3 regions of the Bacillus sp. GW823-FHT06A11 genome follow, and region 3 is predicted to be linked to each of the others. Evidence: riboswitches for the same ligand, from Rfam matches in the RefSeq annotation. Region 3 holds a riboswitch; each other region holds the start of a gene.
The links. Region 3 has a riboswitch for S-adenosylmethionine ahead of AC1Q8L_RS11255 (bifunctional homocysteine S-methyltransferase/methylenetetrahydrofolate reductase). Riboswitches for the same ligand answer to the same signal wherever they lie in the genome.

Region 1 (5,281 bases), on a different contig from region 3:
GTGTGGATGTTCCCTCAAAAAATTCCACTGTAATACTTTAGGAAGAAAATGCATTTCATATTCTTTACTTCCCCGTACTACCTCATCAACTTCTCTTTCACAAATTCCCCTTATTAAATAATCATTTCTTAACTCTATTTGAATTTGTTGAAATGTATCGCTGCATTTTTTCAATTGAAGTAAACACGTAATATACTTCCGAAAAAGTTCGTTATCATACTGACAACAGTTTATAATACGATCGACTTCATTCATAATGTACGAGCCTTTTCTTCTATTTGTAATAACCATTTTTCGCGCTTTGATACTTTACTCGTTTTCACAGATTGAAAAACTGACCGTTTTATATCACGAATGCCACAAAAACGTAAAACACCTCTCTTCATCATAATCCAATCTGCTGATCGATATAACAATGCGACGTACCATAGAGGCGAGTCTAACGTATTAATAACCCACGTTTTTTTCCCTTGCAATAATCCTTTCGGCAGAGCCCCTTCATATTTATAAGCAAATCCAGCTACGAAAATACGGTCAATAAAACCTTTTAAAATAGCTGGCATCCCCCACCACCATATCGGATATATAAAGAGAAGTGTATCTGCTTCTTCCACTAATTTTCTATACCGCGCTGTCTCTTCTTCATTTATTAAATCACGTCTTTTCTTCTCTTCATTGAATACAAGTACCGGATCAAATTGTTCCTTGTATAAATCAAGCAACGTAACCGAATGATTTGTTTCCTGTAGCCCTTTTTGCACATGCTCTAAAATTGCACCGTTAAAACTTGAAGGATTAGGATGAGCGTATATAATCAGTACGTTCACTACAAAACAACTCCCTCTATCGTTAAAGTTATCCCTTCTTTAATAACTTCTCTACAATTTGTACGTTTTTCGAACTTTGCAACAGTCGATTTAATACAGTAAGTAACTCTTCTTTTTCTAAATCTTTCAGTTTCTCTTTAACTGCACTCTCACCAGCACCTTGAATATCATAAACAACTGCCGCCATATGTTTACAATAATTTTCATACGGACATTCGCAACTACTTTTTGAAAAATCTTCGAGATCGATAACTACTTCATAATTCCCTGCATTTCCAGTAACGAAAGCAAACACTTTTTTATCTTGTATTTCAACATCTTCTACATGTCCATCTTCATAATATTCATATCCCTTATCTACAATGTAATTTGGGATCCATTTCGTTATATCTTTTAATAAGTAAGCGTACATAATTGTACCCCTTCCTTTAATTCCCTTTTGACTTCAAAAATCCTGCATGTTATTCTAATTACTGTTAAGTAGCAAGTCTACGTGACAAAACGACTGACACCTATTCGGCGAAGGTGTCTCTTTTCATTTGCAGCCGATACGAATTGCCTCTTTCAGGCACATTCAATTTTTGACACTACACACTCAACACCATTCCCTGTATCAGGCTGCTTAAGCAGTCTTTTACTCTACATACTCCGTTATTTTAAAAAAAGAGAGCTTAGCTCCCTTTTCTCGCCTTATAAAATACCCCTTTTTCAGTATAGAGATATTCATCAGCTAATGTAATTTTCCCATCCAGTTTCAGTTCATCTAATAGTCTTGATAAATAAAATTGATGTAACATCTTTTTCGTGAATTTTCCTTCATGATGCGAAACGATATGTTCTTGAATATCTAACAATGATATTGGCTTATCTTGCTCTATCATATATTCATAAACTGTACTACGCAGTTTTACGTATTTTTCGAGTGTCACAGCAATGCGCAACCCCTTTCTTCTTAATATAAATTTTCGTAATCGGTTTTTTTGCAACAAAAAAACCTCTCCGATAAGAAGAAGTTACGTATATATCTTCGTCTTATCTCCCAGAACAAATATGTTCTGCTGGAATTAGCACCTGCATCGCGGTTGCTGGGTTTCATCGGGCCAGTCCCTCCACCTCTCTGGATAAGAAATATTCACTTAATTCTTACTATACGTAATTTCATTTTAATTGTCAAACAAATATAACAAATAATATTTTCTTCTTTACTGTTCATACTATACATATATGAATATGCAAGGAGGATTATGAAATGCATCAAAATGCTCGCGGATATGTACAAGATTCTTTTCAATCATTACAAGAAGCAAAACATTGTTTAGAAGAAGCACTACAGACTGTTGAAAAAGATTTTAATCGCGCTCGTATTGAGCAATCCCTTTATGCGATCGAACAAGCTATTCAACGCTGCGATTACACCGTTCACATTTTAGAACAAGATTGAAAAAACTTCCCATCATAAGGTGGGAAGTTTTTTCAAATGGCATACTTCATAATTATTGCCGTTATGATTAAAAAATATACAGAATTCACAATTTCTAAAACCCCTACTTTTATAATAGAAATTTTTTTGCCATACAATATAATGGCTCGAATGACACTTGGTATAAAAATAAGGGAGCACCACGGATTAATTGCAAATACAATGATTGTTAATAGAATATGATAACCCCAAGATATAAAACGATACTTCGGATTATTTTTCTCACGTATCATCGTTTTCACATAAAACGTACTTCCTAAAAAGTATAAGAATGAAATAAGTGCAATGAATAATGCTGTATGATCGATTTGTTTCATTGAAAAATAATAACTAATTAACCCACCAACACAAAACACAATGATCGCACAAATATCATTTAATAGTGCCCTTTCATTTTTTTGACGAGCATAATGCATATTTACTATAAATAGTGGAATCATGACTATTACGAATAAAAGAATGCGCCATTCATATAATAGAGAAATCATCCCAAATACGAACGCAATAATAAAATATACAATTGAAGCATGTAAATACTCTTTTTTTCGTTTTTGTTTTATGTACATAAGGAATGGATACGTAGCTAAATAGATAAAGAACCAAGCTATAAACAATGGAATGTGATATATAGTAGGTTTTCCAAGTATGACACTTAATAGAAATGGTATAGCAAGCATCGCCCATGCACCATGTTGCTTCGGAATAACTATCTTCATTAACTATACACCTCCCTTTTGAAAATAGTTCTCACCTATTATTATACAAATAATTTTATATAGTAACGGATATATATTGGACTATTTTTTGACAATAAAAAATGCTCCTTACAATATGTAAGAAGCATGAAAGAGGCAAACGAATATGTAAGTCGCGACCCTACCTTATATGAGTATGCTTTTCTATGCTATGTTATGCTTATCTAATATACCGTATTTCTTTTTAAATCTTGTGAGAATCGTAATCCAAGACGTACTAAATAGTAGTAAGAAAATAACATTCGAAATCGCATGACTTAAATCAAAGTAAAAACTTGCGATGTAATACGAAATGACAGTTTCCCACGTTGCTTCTCGTATAAAACCGAGAAGGCCCCAGAAATTCATAATCCAACCAAATAAAAAACCAACAATTACTCCGTAAAGAAGTCTCCCCCATAGCTTTTTCATTAAAAATGTATTACGCAATAATCCAGCTATAAAACCAATCATACCCCATGAAAACATTTGCCACGGCGTCCACGGACCTTGCCCTAAAAAGATGTTAGATACAATCGCTGCTGTTGCACCGATCATAAAACCCGCTTCACTTCCAAATACAATTGCAGAAACGATAATAACAAAAGAAGTTGGTTGTACACTCGGTAAAATAGAAAATGGTACGCGGCTAACTGCTGCAATTGCCGCTAATACAGCAACGAGAACAATTTCACGTGAAACAAACGACTTCCTTTCAAAACGGATATAGAAAGGTAACATAATAACAACTAATAAAAACAAACTACTTAACATGTAATAACCGTCCATAATAAGTGTAGTAAAGAGTAATGTGCCTATTATTACTGCAAAAATACCTATTATGAATGCAACATATCGTTTGGACACGCTTCGTACACATCCTCCCACGTTAATGCATATGGCAATTCTTTTCGAATGAATCGATTAATAGATGTTGTATAAAAGAAGTTACCACTAAAAAATTCTTTCGGTGCATCATTCATAATAACTGCTCCATCAAATAACATCATACATTGATCCACGTATTTCGCTGCAAACTCAATGTCATGCGTTGCCATTACAATTGTTGTACCTTCTTTTTGCAGCTCCCTAAATAGTTCTCCTACTCTTTCTTTCTTCCATGGATCTAACCCCTTTGTCGGTTCATCAAGTAATAATAAAGTTGGCTTTGATAATAATGTCGTACATAACGCAAGTAATTGTTGCTCTCCTCCGCTACAATCGTGCGGATGGCGTTCTTTAAGCGAGTACAACCAAAACTGTTTTAGCGTATCTTCTGCTATTTCTTTTCCTTGTTCTCCGTATAATTCACGTGCACGTTCATACACCTCATCCCACACTGTATCAAATGTAAAATGATAATATGGATGCTGCGATACATACCCAATACTTTTAAACCGTTCTTTCGAATCAATTTTATGTATCACTTTCCCATTCCACTTTACTTTCCCTCTTCTCACTTTTTGCAAACCAGCTAAAAGCTTTAACAGTGTAGACTTCCCTGTCCCATTCTTTCCAACGAGCGCTACCCATTTTCCTTTTTCAATCGAAACTGATAAATCACGTAAAATAAGCGGACTATTTTTTTCGTACTGGAACGAAATATGCTCTGCGCTTAAAATTACCTCTTGCTTTTCACTTTGTGCTATTAGCTCATTTACATATGATATCGCTGAAAAATTATTCATTTTCATTTGCGCCTCTCGCACCGTAAACGGAATATCTCTCACATTCCACTCTAAAAATAGCCTTGGAATTTGCGGAATAAATGGACGGAATGTTTCTACTCCCCACATATTCGTAATAACAGTTTTAGGACTACCATCATACATAATACAGCCATTATCCATACAAACAACGCGTGTTGCAAGCGGGATAACTTCATCTAAACGATGTTCACTTAAAATAATCGTAATTCCAAGTTCTTCATTAATCCGTTTTAATAATCCTAAAAACTCTTTTGCAGCAATTGGATCTAACTGCGCTGTCGGTTCATCTAATAATAGCAATTTCGGCTGCATAACTAATACCGCAGCTAAATTAACAAGTTGCTTTTGCCCACCAGATAACGTGTGAACAGATTGATGCAATAAATCTTGAAATCCTAAAAAGCTAATAAGCTCTGCTATTCGTTTTTGAATAATATGTGATGGTAACCCAATATTTTCTAAAGAAAATGCTAATTCTTGAATAACTGTATCCATTACGAGTTGATTTTCTGGATTTTGAAATACCATACC
Region 2 (5,281 bases), on a different contig from region 3:
CATCCTACATTCTCCTTTAACCCGAAATTTTTGGTGTTGATGCTAACAATGTTTTTGTATAAGAATGTTGTGGATTACGGAACACTTCGTCCGTACTTCCAAATTCAACAAGTTCTCCTTTATATAAGACAGCCACTTTTTCACATAAATAGTGAACCATCGGCAAATCATGTGCGATAAATAAATATGTATAGCCTTGTTCCTTTTGAATTTTTTGCAGCAGATGTACAATTTGAATTTGCAATGAAACATCTAATGCTGAAATTGGTTCATCAAGAATCAATACTTCTGGCTCACACAATAACGCTCTTGCAATAGCAATTCGTTGACGTTGTCCTCCGCTAAATTCGTGCGGATAGCGATCGATATATCGTCTATCTAATCCCACACGTTCTAGCGCATCACCTGCTACTTTATCCTTTAATCCTTTATCACCTAAACCGAATGAAATATAACCTTCCGTTACGCTATCGCGTACTTTCCAGCGCGGATTTAATGCTGCTGTGGAATCTTGAAAAATGAACTGTACTTTCTGTAAAAAATCTCGCCTATGAGCTGATTTCAGCTTGTGAACGACTTGACCGTTATAATCAATTTCACCAGACGTTGGACTCTCAATCCCTGCTATGAGCTTTCCAAGTGTTGTTTTTCCTGAACCACTTTCACCAATAATGCCAAGTGTTGTTCCTTTCGGAATAGAAAGTGATATGTCTTTTAACGCTGTGATTTCTTTACTTTTACTTCCATACGTTTTCGTTACTTGCTTTATAGTAATTAAATCTGTCGTCATGAGGCATTCACCTTCTCTTTTGATTTCGCTTTATTATGCTCTAGAACATGTTGCCAACAATGTGAACTATGCTCCTTAGAATATGTGGTTCTCTCTGGAAAACGATGAATACATTCTTTTATCGCTACTGGACAACGATTTACAAAAGGACAACCAAAGCTATTTAATGTTTCAATGGAAGGTGTCGTTCCTTCTATAGCACGTAATACCTTTTCGGAATCATCCATATTCGGAATTGCTTGTAATAAACTTTTCGTATATGGATGTTTAGGAGAACCTATTACCTCCTGTATCGTTCCTTTTTCAACGACACGTCCCCCATACATAACAACTACTCGATCAGCTACTTCACGTACAAGTGCCAAATCATGTGTAATTAATAAAATACTCGTATTTTGTTTTTCTTTTCTTTCTTTTAATAGCCCCATAATTTGTTTCTGAATCGTTACATCTAACGCTGTTGTCGGCTCGTCTGCAATTACAAGCTTTGGGTGACAAGCAAACGCAATTGCTAAACAAATACGCTGCCTCATACCTCCGCTTAATTGATGTGGGTACTGTTCAAAGCGTTTCTCTGCTTCATGTATCCCTAAATCTGTTAACAAGTTAATCGCAATTTCCTTTGCTTCTCTTTTCGATTTTTTCCCATGTTGCAAAACTACTTCTGTAATTTGTTTGCCTACCTTCATCGTTGGGTTTAAAGATGAAAGCGGATCTTGAAATATAAAGGAAATATCTTTTCCGCGAATTTGATTCCATTCTGACTCTTGTAAATTCGTTAATTCCTTTGCTTGGAAAGCTATATTCCCATCATCGATATGAATTGATTCTTGATTCAAGCCGATAATGGATTGTGCTGTGACACTTTTTCCTGAACCACTTTCTCCTACAAGTGCAACTATTTCACCTTCGTTAATAGAAAAGGAAACATGTTTCACAATCGCTTGCTTAATATTCTCTTTTTCAACGGCTAACGTTACGTTTTCTAAAGATAAGATTTGTGCCATGTTTTTTCTCCTTTCGATTCCGTTTGACGATTTTTGGATCAATCGCATCTTGCAAACCATCACCAATTGCATTAAATGCGAACATAATGAGTGCAATCATGATTGCCGGGAAAAATAGCTGCCACCATTCTCCGCTCAATAATGTCCCGAGTGCATCATTCGTCATCGTCCCCCAACTTGCCGCTGGTGATTGTACTCCAAGTCCTATAAAGCTTAAAAATGATTCTGAAAAAATAGCTGCTGGAATTGTAAATGATAAATTCACGATAATAACCCCTGTTAAATTCGGAATTAAATGCCCATATATAATTTTCATATGTGATGTACCTAATCGCTCTGCTGCAATAACAAACTCTCGTTGTTTTAAAGACAATACTTGTGCTCGAATGAGACGAGCCATTCCAATCCATCCCGTTAATGCAAGGGCGATAATAATGGTGAAAAGACCTGGTTTCATAACAATTAATAGCAAAATAACAATTAATAAATATGGGATGCCGTATAATACTTCAATTCCTCTTATAATCCACTCATCAATTAACGTTCCAAGGCGATTACGCCCTCTCACATATCCACTAAATCCACCAATCAGTACACCAAGTCCTATATCGAGGGCAGCTGCTACTAATCCAACTGTTAGTGAAATCTTCCCACCAGCCCAAGTACGTGCCCAAATATCTCTCCCTAGATCATCTGTTCCAAACCAATGTTCACTACTCGGCGGTAAATTTGTTGCCTCTTTTACTTGTTCACTCGCAGTAAATGAAGTTAAACTTTCGCCAATAAGCGAGAAAACAATAATTAGCAATAACGTCACTGTTCCTAAAACTGCGATTGGATTCGATATAAACTTACGAAACACTTCTTTCTTTCTGCTAATTGTTTGCTGATTTTTATTTATCGTTAATTCTTTTTTCTCTTCTTTCGTTAATAACTGTTCATTAATCTCATAAGCTCCCATTTAAATATCCCCCCTCCTTATGTAATAGAACGAATACGCGGATCAACAATGCGATGAATAATATCTGTAATGAAAATACAAGCAATTAATAATGCACTATAGAAAATCGTTGTTCCCATAATCACCGGATAGTCTCGGTTAAAAATACTATCTACAAAATATTTTCCTAGGCCAGGAATTGAAAAGATTTTTTCAATAACGAAAGTCCCTGTTAAGAGTCCAGCCATTAACGGTCCAACAAATGTAAGTACTGGAACAATCGCATTTCGAAGAGCGTGTCTTATAATAATCTTCTTAATTGGTATACCTTTTGCTCTTGCTAGCTTAATATAATCACTCTGCAGTACTTCGATCATATTAGAACGAACAAACCTTGTAATAACTGCGATTGGCCCTAACGCTAATGCAAAGGATGGCAATACCGTATGTTCGAATGTTCCCCAAGAGGCTACTGGTAAAAACTCAAATTGGATAGCGAATACTTGTATAAATAGTGGCGCTAAAATAAAACTTGGAATAGAAATACCTAAAATTGCGAGCAAACTCACACTATAGTCAATTACTCTCCCATGATAGAGAGCAGCAAATGTCCCTGCCGCAATTCCTACTAACAATGAAATAACAAGTGCTTGTAGACCAATAATTGCTGATGGACCAAAGCCAGTTGTTATAATTTCTGATACACCTTGCCCGGTTGATTGAACAGATTCACCAAAATCAAAATGAACTACACCGTCTAAATAAGCAACATATTGATTCCATAACGGTTCATCAAGGTGATACTTCGCTCTCATGTTTTGGATCACTTCTTCAGGAAAGATTTTTGCATCTGATGAAAATGGATCTCCCGGAATAATATGCATAATTAGAAATGTCACTGTCGTAATAACCCATAGTGTGAACACCATAACCGATAATTTTTTAATTACATACACTTCAATAACCCCCTAAACACATGGATTTACTTTGTTTTATGAACGTACTTTTTCCATTACTCCCTTTTCTCTTTTTAGAATACAAAAAGCCTTGATCTTAAAAAATAAGATCAAGGCTTAACAAACAAAGGCCCATCACTTATCTTTCAAGACTTGCTTGCTGGAATTAGCACGGTGTTCCTATTACAGAACCCGCTGCTGAGGTGTCATAGGGCCAGTCCCTCTACCTCTCTGGATAAGTAAATTGCTATATTATTATTTGGTTCAAATTGTATATTTCGAATTATAATTCTGAAAAATTGAAAAGTCAATCAGATTGGATAAATTTAGAAAAATCAGTTTTTAATTCATTTATCGAAATTACAGTTTTCGGCTTATAATAAAAAGAAATGATGTTAAAGGGGTTATAAGATGGACCCCTTACTTCTTGCTACTATAGGATTAACCTTAACAATCGTTATACTTGTCATCATCGGCTCCTATAAACGCTTTATTAAAAAGAAACGTATTACTTCTTTTTATACTCCTTTCGATAATATTACCGGGCAAACTATTTCCGAATTTCACGAAGAACAGAAAATATTAGTATCTGAGGATGAAGACGGAGATGGCAAGAAGAAAAAATAACCCTGCACAGGCAAGGTTATTTTTTCGTTTCTGCTTGAAAACGTTTATAGTATGTCGATGCTGTTGCAAAATTAATTTCTATATCACGAATCAACGATGAATCTTCTTCTTTAGCTAACTTCTGTAATTTTTTCATCGCTTGTTCTGATTCATTCAAGAAACCAATATATACCTCATGTTCTTGCTCTTTCGACTTCGGAACACGAATTTCTTTACGTATATGATCAATATCTTCTAACATGCTCGTTGTTACCTTTTGCACGTCTTCTTTATATGTAGCATTCGTTATTTCCTTACCGCCCTTTTCTTTTGCCACTTCAAATAACTGCAGTGCTTTATTAATTTCTTTATTCATTTTTATATCGTATTTTTCATGTACTGCAAGGTATTCTTTCATCTCTTCTGTTTGTTCAGTAGATTGCTCTACCTTTTCTTTCGGTTCTTTCGTATCTTTATTTCCATTACATCCTGCTAGAAGGATCATACTTCCCATTACAGCAATACCCAAAACCTTCTTCATCTCTTCTTCTCCTTTTATCTACAGCTATTACTCATTATAGTTTCTTTTATCTCCACTTGTTATTATACCGAGAACGCCCTACTTTTTACACTTAAGACGACATCGTAATATATATACCAACATGTTTGTCACAGTATCGTCACTTTATACAAATAACTTTTGCAATGCTTTACTACATCACCTTACAAAACTGTAAGCACACATAAAGAACAAACCATGCTAGACTTACATATGCATAACGCAAACATATGTAAGGTTTTAAGGAGAATCATCTATGTACAACACAATGCCTTTTATGGGAGAAGATATTCGTGTCCTTATTCGCGAAAAATCACTTCATATCGAAAATACAGAGAGCCTTCGCCGCGTATTAAAGAAGAAGCATGCTCCATTTAAGTTAGCTCAATATTTAAAACAACAACATACAAATCAATTTCATAC
Region 3 (5,281 bases):
GCATTTTTCTTCACTTGCGCTCTTGCCACTTCAGCAGCCTCTTCAAATTTCCCTTCTGCTACTAATCGTTTAAATTTACGTGATCCAATAACATTCGTTCTTTCACCTACAAATAACGGTCTCATAGACTCATCATATTGCAGTGCCTCTAATCCACTAATTCCATGTCCTTCTCTCTCATGATGGTCACGAGGCTTAAGAGATGCTAGTGCTTCTTTCATTGCTTTTATATGTTCTGGTGTCGTGCCACAACAACCACCGATAATATTAACCCATCCTTCTTCAGCAAATCGCTTCACCTTTTCAGCGAGAGAAGATGGAGACTCATGGTAATGTCCATCTTCATCAGGAAGACCTGCATTTGGATAACAAGAAATGTAACACTCCGATAAATCAGATAGTGAACGAATATGGTCCCTCATAAACTCCGGACCAGTCGCACAATTTAACCCAACAGATAATGGTTTCATATGTTCTACTGATAAATAAAAAGCTTCAATTGTTTGCCCAGCCAGAGTCGTTCCCATTGGCTCAATCGTTCCTGAAATCATAATAGGAACCGTTTTTTTCAGTTCTTCAAAAGCAGCTTGAATTCCAATATAAGCTGCTTTCACGTTACGCATATCTTGACTCGTCTCAACGAGTAATACATCAACTTCTCCTTTTAATAATCCTCGTGCCTGCCTTGTATAAGCCTCAATCAATTCTTCAAAAGTCACACCACCAGTAACACTAATTGCTTTCGTTGTTGGTCCCATCGCTCCCGCAACATATACTTCCTTACCGCTTTCTTTAACAGCTTGCTTCGCCAAAAGTGCTGCCTTTTCATTTAGTTCTTCATCTAAATGAGACAGCTCATAATCACTTAGTACAATATTCGTTGCCCCAAATGTATTTGTTTCAATAATATCCGCTCCAGCTTCAATATAAGCTTTATGAATCTTTAAAATAACGTCTGGTCTTGTTTCTACTAAATATTCATTACAGCCCTCGTACTCTTCTCCTCCGAAATCTTCAGCAGTTAAATCCTCTTGCTGAATCATTGTTCCCATTGCACCATCTAATATTAAAATGCTATTTTGTAATTTTTCTTCTATACACTTCATCAATTAATACCTTCTTTCACTTCTTGCTTTTCTCTTACATATTTAACAAGATGTTCTGTAATTTCATATTTTAAAAATGGTGTAATAAGATAAATACCATTAAAATATTTCATCGCTGCGTCGATCAATTCTTGCGAAATGCGAATCCCTTCCTCAATTGCCGCCTCTTTCGTTTCGTGTCCATCCATTCTCTCTCTTATTTCTTCTGGAAGAGTAATACCCGGTACCTCAAAATGAAGAAAATCTGCATTCCGCTTACTTACTAACGGCATAATTCCAATAAAAATAGGTTGTTCCAAATGCTTTGTCGCTTCATACACTTCTTCAATTAACGCGATATCGTAAATTGGCTGAGTTAAAAAATATTCCGCTCCAGCATCTATTTTTCGTTCCATTCGCTTAACCGCTGCTTTTAAGTGCCTCACGTGAGGATTAAATGCGCCGCCTACAGAAAACCTTGTCGCCGGTCCAAGTGATTTCCCTAAAATTGAACGTCCATCGTTCATTTCTTTAATCATTTTAATGAGCTCAATAGAGGACAAATCGTATACAGAAGTTGCACCAGGAAAATCACCAACGCGCGCTGGATCACCAGTTAAAGCTAACACTTCTTCCATCCCTAACGCCGATAAACCTAACAAATGAGATTGTAGTCCAATGACGTTATGATCCCTACACGTTAAATGTGTCAATACCGGGATATCATGCTTCGTTAATAACGCACCCATTGCCATATTAGAAATACGAGGCGATGCTAATGAATTATCTGCTAGAGTAATAGCATCTGCTCCCGCTCTTTTTAAAGCTCTTGCTCCTTCAAAAAACCGCTGTGTATCTAACGTTTTCGGTGGATCTAATTCCACTACAACTGTCGTTTGTTTTTTCGCTTTCTCTGCTAGAGTGACGTGAGCCTTCGAACGTTTCTCATGCGTATGAACAACTTTCGGCCTTTGAATGGTGTCTTTTTCTATTACAGGTGTAACATTCGCAACAGCGTGCTTCATACTTTGAATATGTTCTGGAGTCGTACCACAACAACCACCTAATAACCGAATACCTTGCTCAATAAATCTCGGCGTCATCGCCTCAAAATAAGCTGGGCTTCCCTCATATACGTAACGTCCCTCCACATAATTCGGGAGACCTGCATTTGGGTATGCTGATAAATAGCCATTTTGCGGAATCGATATCATTTTGAAAGCCTCCGTCATATGAAGCGGCCCTAGTTGACAATTTAATCCAACAACATTTGCACCGTAATCTATAAGTTGCTTTAATATTTCATTAACATCATTTCCATTTTGAGTCGTACCTGCTTCATGTAACGCTAATTGAGCAACAATTGGAATGTTCGTTTGCTTACGCAATACTTTAACAGCATGAAGTAATTCAAATTCATCGTAAAAAGTTTCTAATAGTAATCCATCAACCTGTTCTTCTAGTAAAGCCCCTGCCTGTTCAAGTAGCATAAACTCCCTTTCCATATCAGTCGTTGTAACGGCTCCGATATGTTTCATACCACCAATTGTTCCTAAAATTGCATTTTTATCTGTAACAGATGCTTTCGCCAGTTTTACTGCCGCTCTATTAATTTCTGTAACTTGATTTTCTAAGCCGTACATACGTAATTTCGCCTCATTTGCTCCATACGTATTCGTTTGAATTACATCTGCTCCAGCAGCTACATATTGTTTATGAATCGATATAATTAAGTCTGGATCAGATACATTCAATTCTTCAAAGCTACTTTGCAAGCCATGTGAATGCAATAACGTCCCAACCGCACCATCACCTATTACAATTCCTTTTGATAATAAATCTAGTAATTTCACGAATCTCCCTCATTTCTATCAATATAAAAACCCCCTCTTCACTTTGAAGAGGGGGACATAATCGTTCCTCCTCTTATTATGCAAAACATTCGTTTTGCAGGTATTAGCACCGTTTCAAACATTTCGTTTGAAGGTTGCCGGGTTTCACAGGGCCTTTCCCTCCACCGCTCTCAATAAGAGTTGTCTTTATTATTTTATTTATGTAGCTAAAAGGAAATGCGTTCCCCTTTTAACAATGTTTGTTAATTTTTTAATAAATTTAGCATGCACAAAAGTAAAAGTCAATGACACTTGCGGAAAAATAAAAATTATTTAAAATAAAGTTGCAATTCAATTATCTTTTGTTGTAAAGTTAAAAACATAATAAAAATTTCATACGAACATTCTTATCTAGAGAGGTAGAGGGACTGGCCCTGTGACGCCTCAGCAACCATTAACATTTTGTTAATAAGGTGCTAATTCCAGCAAATTGTGAAAGATTTGACAGATGAGAAGAAGACTCTATTCAAACCGAAAGCCTTCTTCTTAGAAGGCTTTTTTTATTTTATATTCACTTAATGTTTCAATTTAAAAGGAGGAATTTTCACATGTCAACAATCGAAACAAAACTAGCACAAATCGGCAATCGCAGTGAAACTACAACTGGAACGGTTAATCCACCAGTTTATTTCTCAACCGCTTATCGTCATGAAGGAATTGGTAAATCTACTGGCTTTGACTATTCACGAACTGGCAATCCAACTCGAGGTCTTTTAGAACAGGCAATCGCAGACTTAGAATATGGCGAACAAGGTTATGCCTGTAGTTCAGGGATGGCGGCTGTTCTCCTCGTCCTTTCTCTATTCCGCTCTGGAGACGAACTTATTGTATCTGAAGATTTATACGGTGGAACGTATCGATTATTTTCTGAACATGAAAAAAAGTGGAATGTTCGATGTAGATACGTAAATACACAGTCTATTAAACAAATTGAGCAAGCTATCACAACTGAAACGAAGGCTATTTTCATAGAAACTCCAACTAATCCATTAATGCAAGTTACTGATATTGCTGCTGTCGCAACTGTAGCGAAAAGGCACGGACTACTTCTTATTGTAGACAACACATTCTACACACCTTATATACAGCAACCATTAACAGAAGGTGCTGACATTGTACTTCACAGCGCAACGAAATATTTAGGGGGACATAACGATGTACTAAGCGGACTTGTCATTGCAAAAGGAAAGGAACTTTGTGAAGAAATCGCTCATTATCATAATGCATCAGGTGCAGTTTTAAGCCCATTTGACTCATGGTTATTAATTCGCGGTATGAAAACGTTAGCGCTTCGCATGAGACAGCATGAAGAAAATGCGAAAGCAGTTGTTGCATATTTAAATGATGAAGACGGGGTGACAGATGTATTTTATCCTGGAAGAGGCGGCATGATTTCATTTCGCCTTAAAGATGAAGCTTGGATTAATCCATTCTTACAATCTTTATCCTTAATTACATTTGCCGAAAGTCTTGGTGGTGTAGAAAGTTTAATGACTTATCCAGCAACGCAAACACATGCTGATATTCCTGAAGAAATTAGAACAGCAAACGGTGTATGTAATCGTCTTCTTCGATTCTCCGTTGGCATTGAAAATAGTAACGATTTAATTCAAGACTTAAAGCAAGCCATTAAACTTGTAAAAGAAGGTGTAAGAATATGAGTTATTCTATAGATACACTCTTACTACACAACCAATATAAACATGACTCGCAAACAGGAGCTGTGAACGTTCCTATCTATAACACATCAACTTTTCACCAGTTTGATGTAGATACGTTCGGAAAATATGACTATAGCAGGTCAGGAAATCCAACTCGTGAAGCTCTTGAAGATATCATTGCTTTATTAGAAGGTGGAACAAAGGGATTCGCCTTTGCATCAGGCATTGCAGCGATTTCCACTGCATTCCTCCTTCTTTCACAAGGTGATCACGTACTCATTTCAGAAGATGTATACGGAGGCACTTACCGAGTGATAACTGAGGTACTCTCCCGTTACGGTGTTTCACATACATTTGTTGATATGACCAATTTAGAAGAAATAAAACAAAACATGAAACCAAATACAAAGCTCTTTTATGTAGAAACACCTTCTAACCCACTTTTAAAAGTGACAGATATTCGCGAGGTTTCTAAACTCGCAAAATCTATTGGCGCTCTTACTTTTGTTGATAATACATTTTTGACACCACTATTCCAAAAACCACTTGAACTTGGAGCTGATGTCGTTCTTCATAGTGCTACAAAATTTATTGCTGGTCATAGTGATGTTACTGCCGGATTAGCAGTAGTAAAAGATGCCGA

Region 1: linked by a shared signal. The riboswitch ahead of AC1Q8L_RS18230 (hypothetical protein) and the one ahead of AC1Q8L_RS11255 (bifunctional homocysteine S-methyltransferase/methylenetetrahydrofolate reductase) in region 3 are both predicted to bind S-adenosylmethionine.
Region 2: linked by a shared signal. The riboswitch ahead of AC1Q8L_RS27815 (ABC transporter permease) and the one ahead of AC1Q8L_RS11255 (bifunctional homocysteine S-methyltransferase/methylenetetrahydrofolate reductase) in region 3 are both predicted to bind S-adenosylmethionine.

What each region holds. Positions count from the first base shown of each region.
Region 1 covers NZ_JBXAHS010000003.1:797,000-802,280, forward strand. Annotated here, with positions in the region: gene AC1Q8L_RS18215 (hypothetical protein) at 1-255, opposite strand, end outside; gene AC1Q8L_RS18220 (NAD(P)H-dependent oxidoreductase) at 252-827, opposite strand; gene AC1Q8L_RS18225 (SWIM zinc finger family protein) at 856-1,239, opposite strand; gene AC1Q8L_RS18230 (hypothetical protein) at 1,499-1,816, opposite strand; SAM riboswitch class I at 1,857-1,955, opposite strand; gene AC1Q8L_RS18235 (hypothetical protein) at 2,077-2,268, shown strand; gene AC1Q8L_RS18240 (YwiC-like family protein) at 2,301-3,023, opposite strand; gene AC1Q8L_RS18245 (ECF transporter S component) at 3,207-3,908, opposite strand; gene AC1Q8L_RS18250 (ABC transporter ATP-binding protein) at 3,881-5,281, opposite strand, start outside.
Region 2 covers NZ_JBXAHS010000010.1:25,118-30,398, reverse strand. Annotated here, with positions in the region: gene AC1Q8L_RS27835 (peptide ABC transporter substrate-binding protein) at 1-3, opposite strand, end outside; gene AC1Q8L_RS27830 (ABC transporter ATP-binding protein) at 17-790, opposite strand; gene AC1Q8L_RS27825 (ABC transporter ATP-binding protein) at 787-1,797, opposite strand; gene AC1Q8L_RS27820 (ABC transporter permease) at 1,754-2,758, opposite strand; gene AC1Q8L_RS27815 (ABC transporter permease) at 2,776-3,693, opposite strand; SAM riboswitch class I at 3,830-3,935, opposite strand; gene AC1Q8L_RS27810 (DUF3951 domain-containing protein) at 4,105-4,320, shown strand; gene AC1Q8L_RS27805 (hypothetical protein) at 4,337-4,840, opposite strand; gene AC1Q8L_RS27800 (hypothetical protein) at 5,115-5,281, shown strand, end outside.
Region 3 covers NZ_JBXAHS010000002.1:534,171-539,451, reverse strand. Annotated here, with positions in the region: gene metH (methionine synthase) at 1-1,106, opposite strand, end outside; gene AC1Q8L_RS11255 (bifunctional homocysteine S-methyltransferase/methylenetetrahydrofolate reductase) at 1,106-2,938, opposite strand; SAM riboswitch class I at 3,009-3,118, opposite strand; SAM riboswitch class I at 3,322-3,432, shown strand; gene metI (cystathionine gamma-synthase/O-acetylhomoserine thiolyase) at 3,526-4,638, shown strand; gene metC (cystathionine beta-lyase) at 4,635-5,281, shown strand, end outside.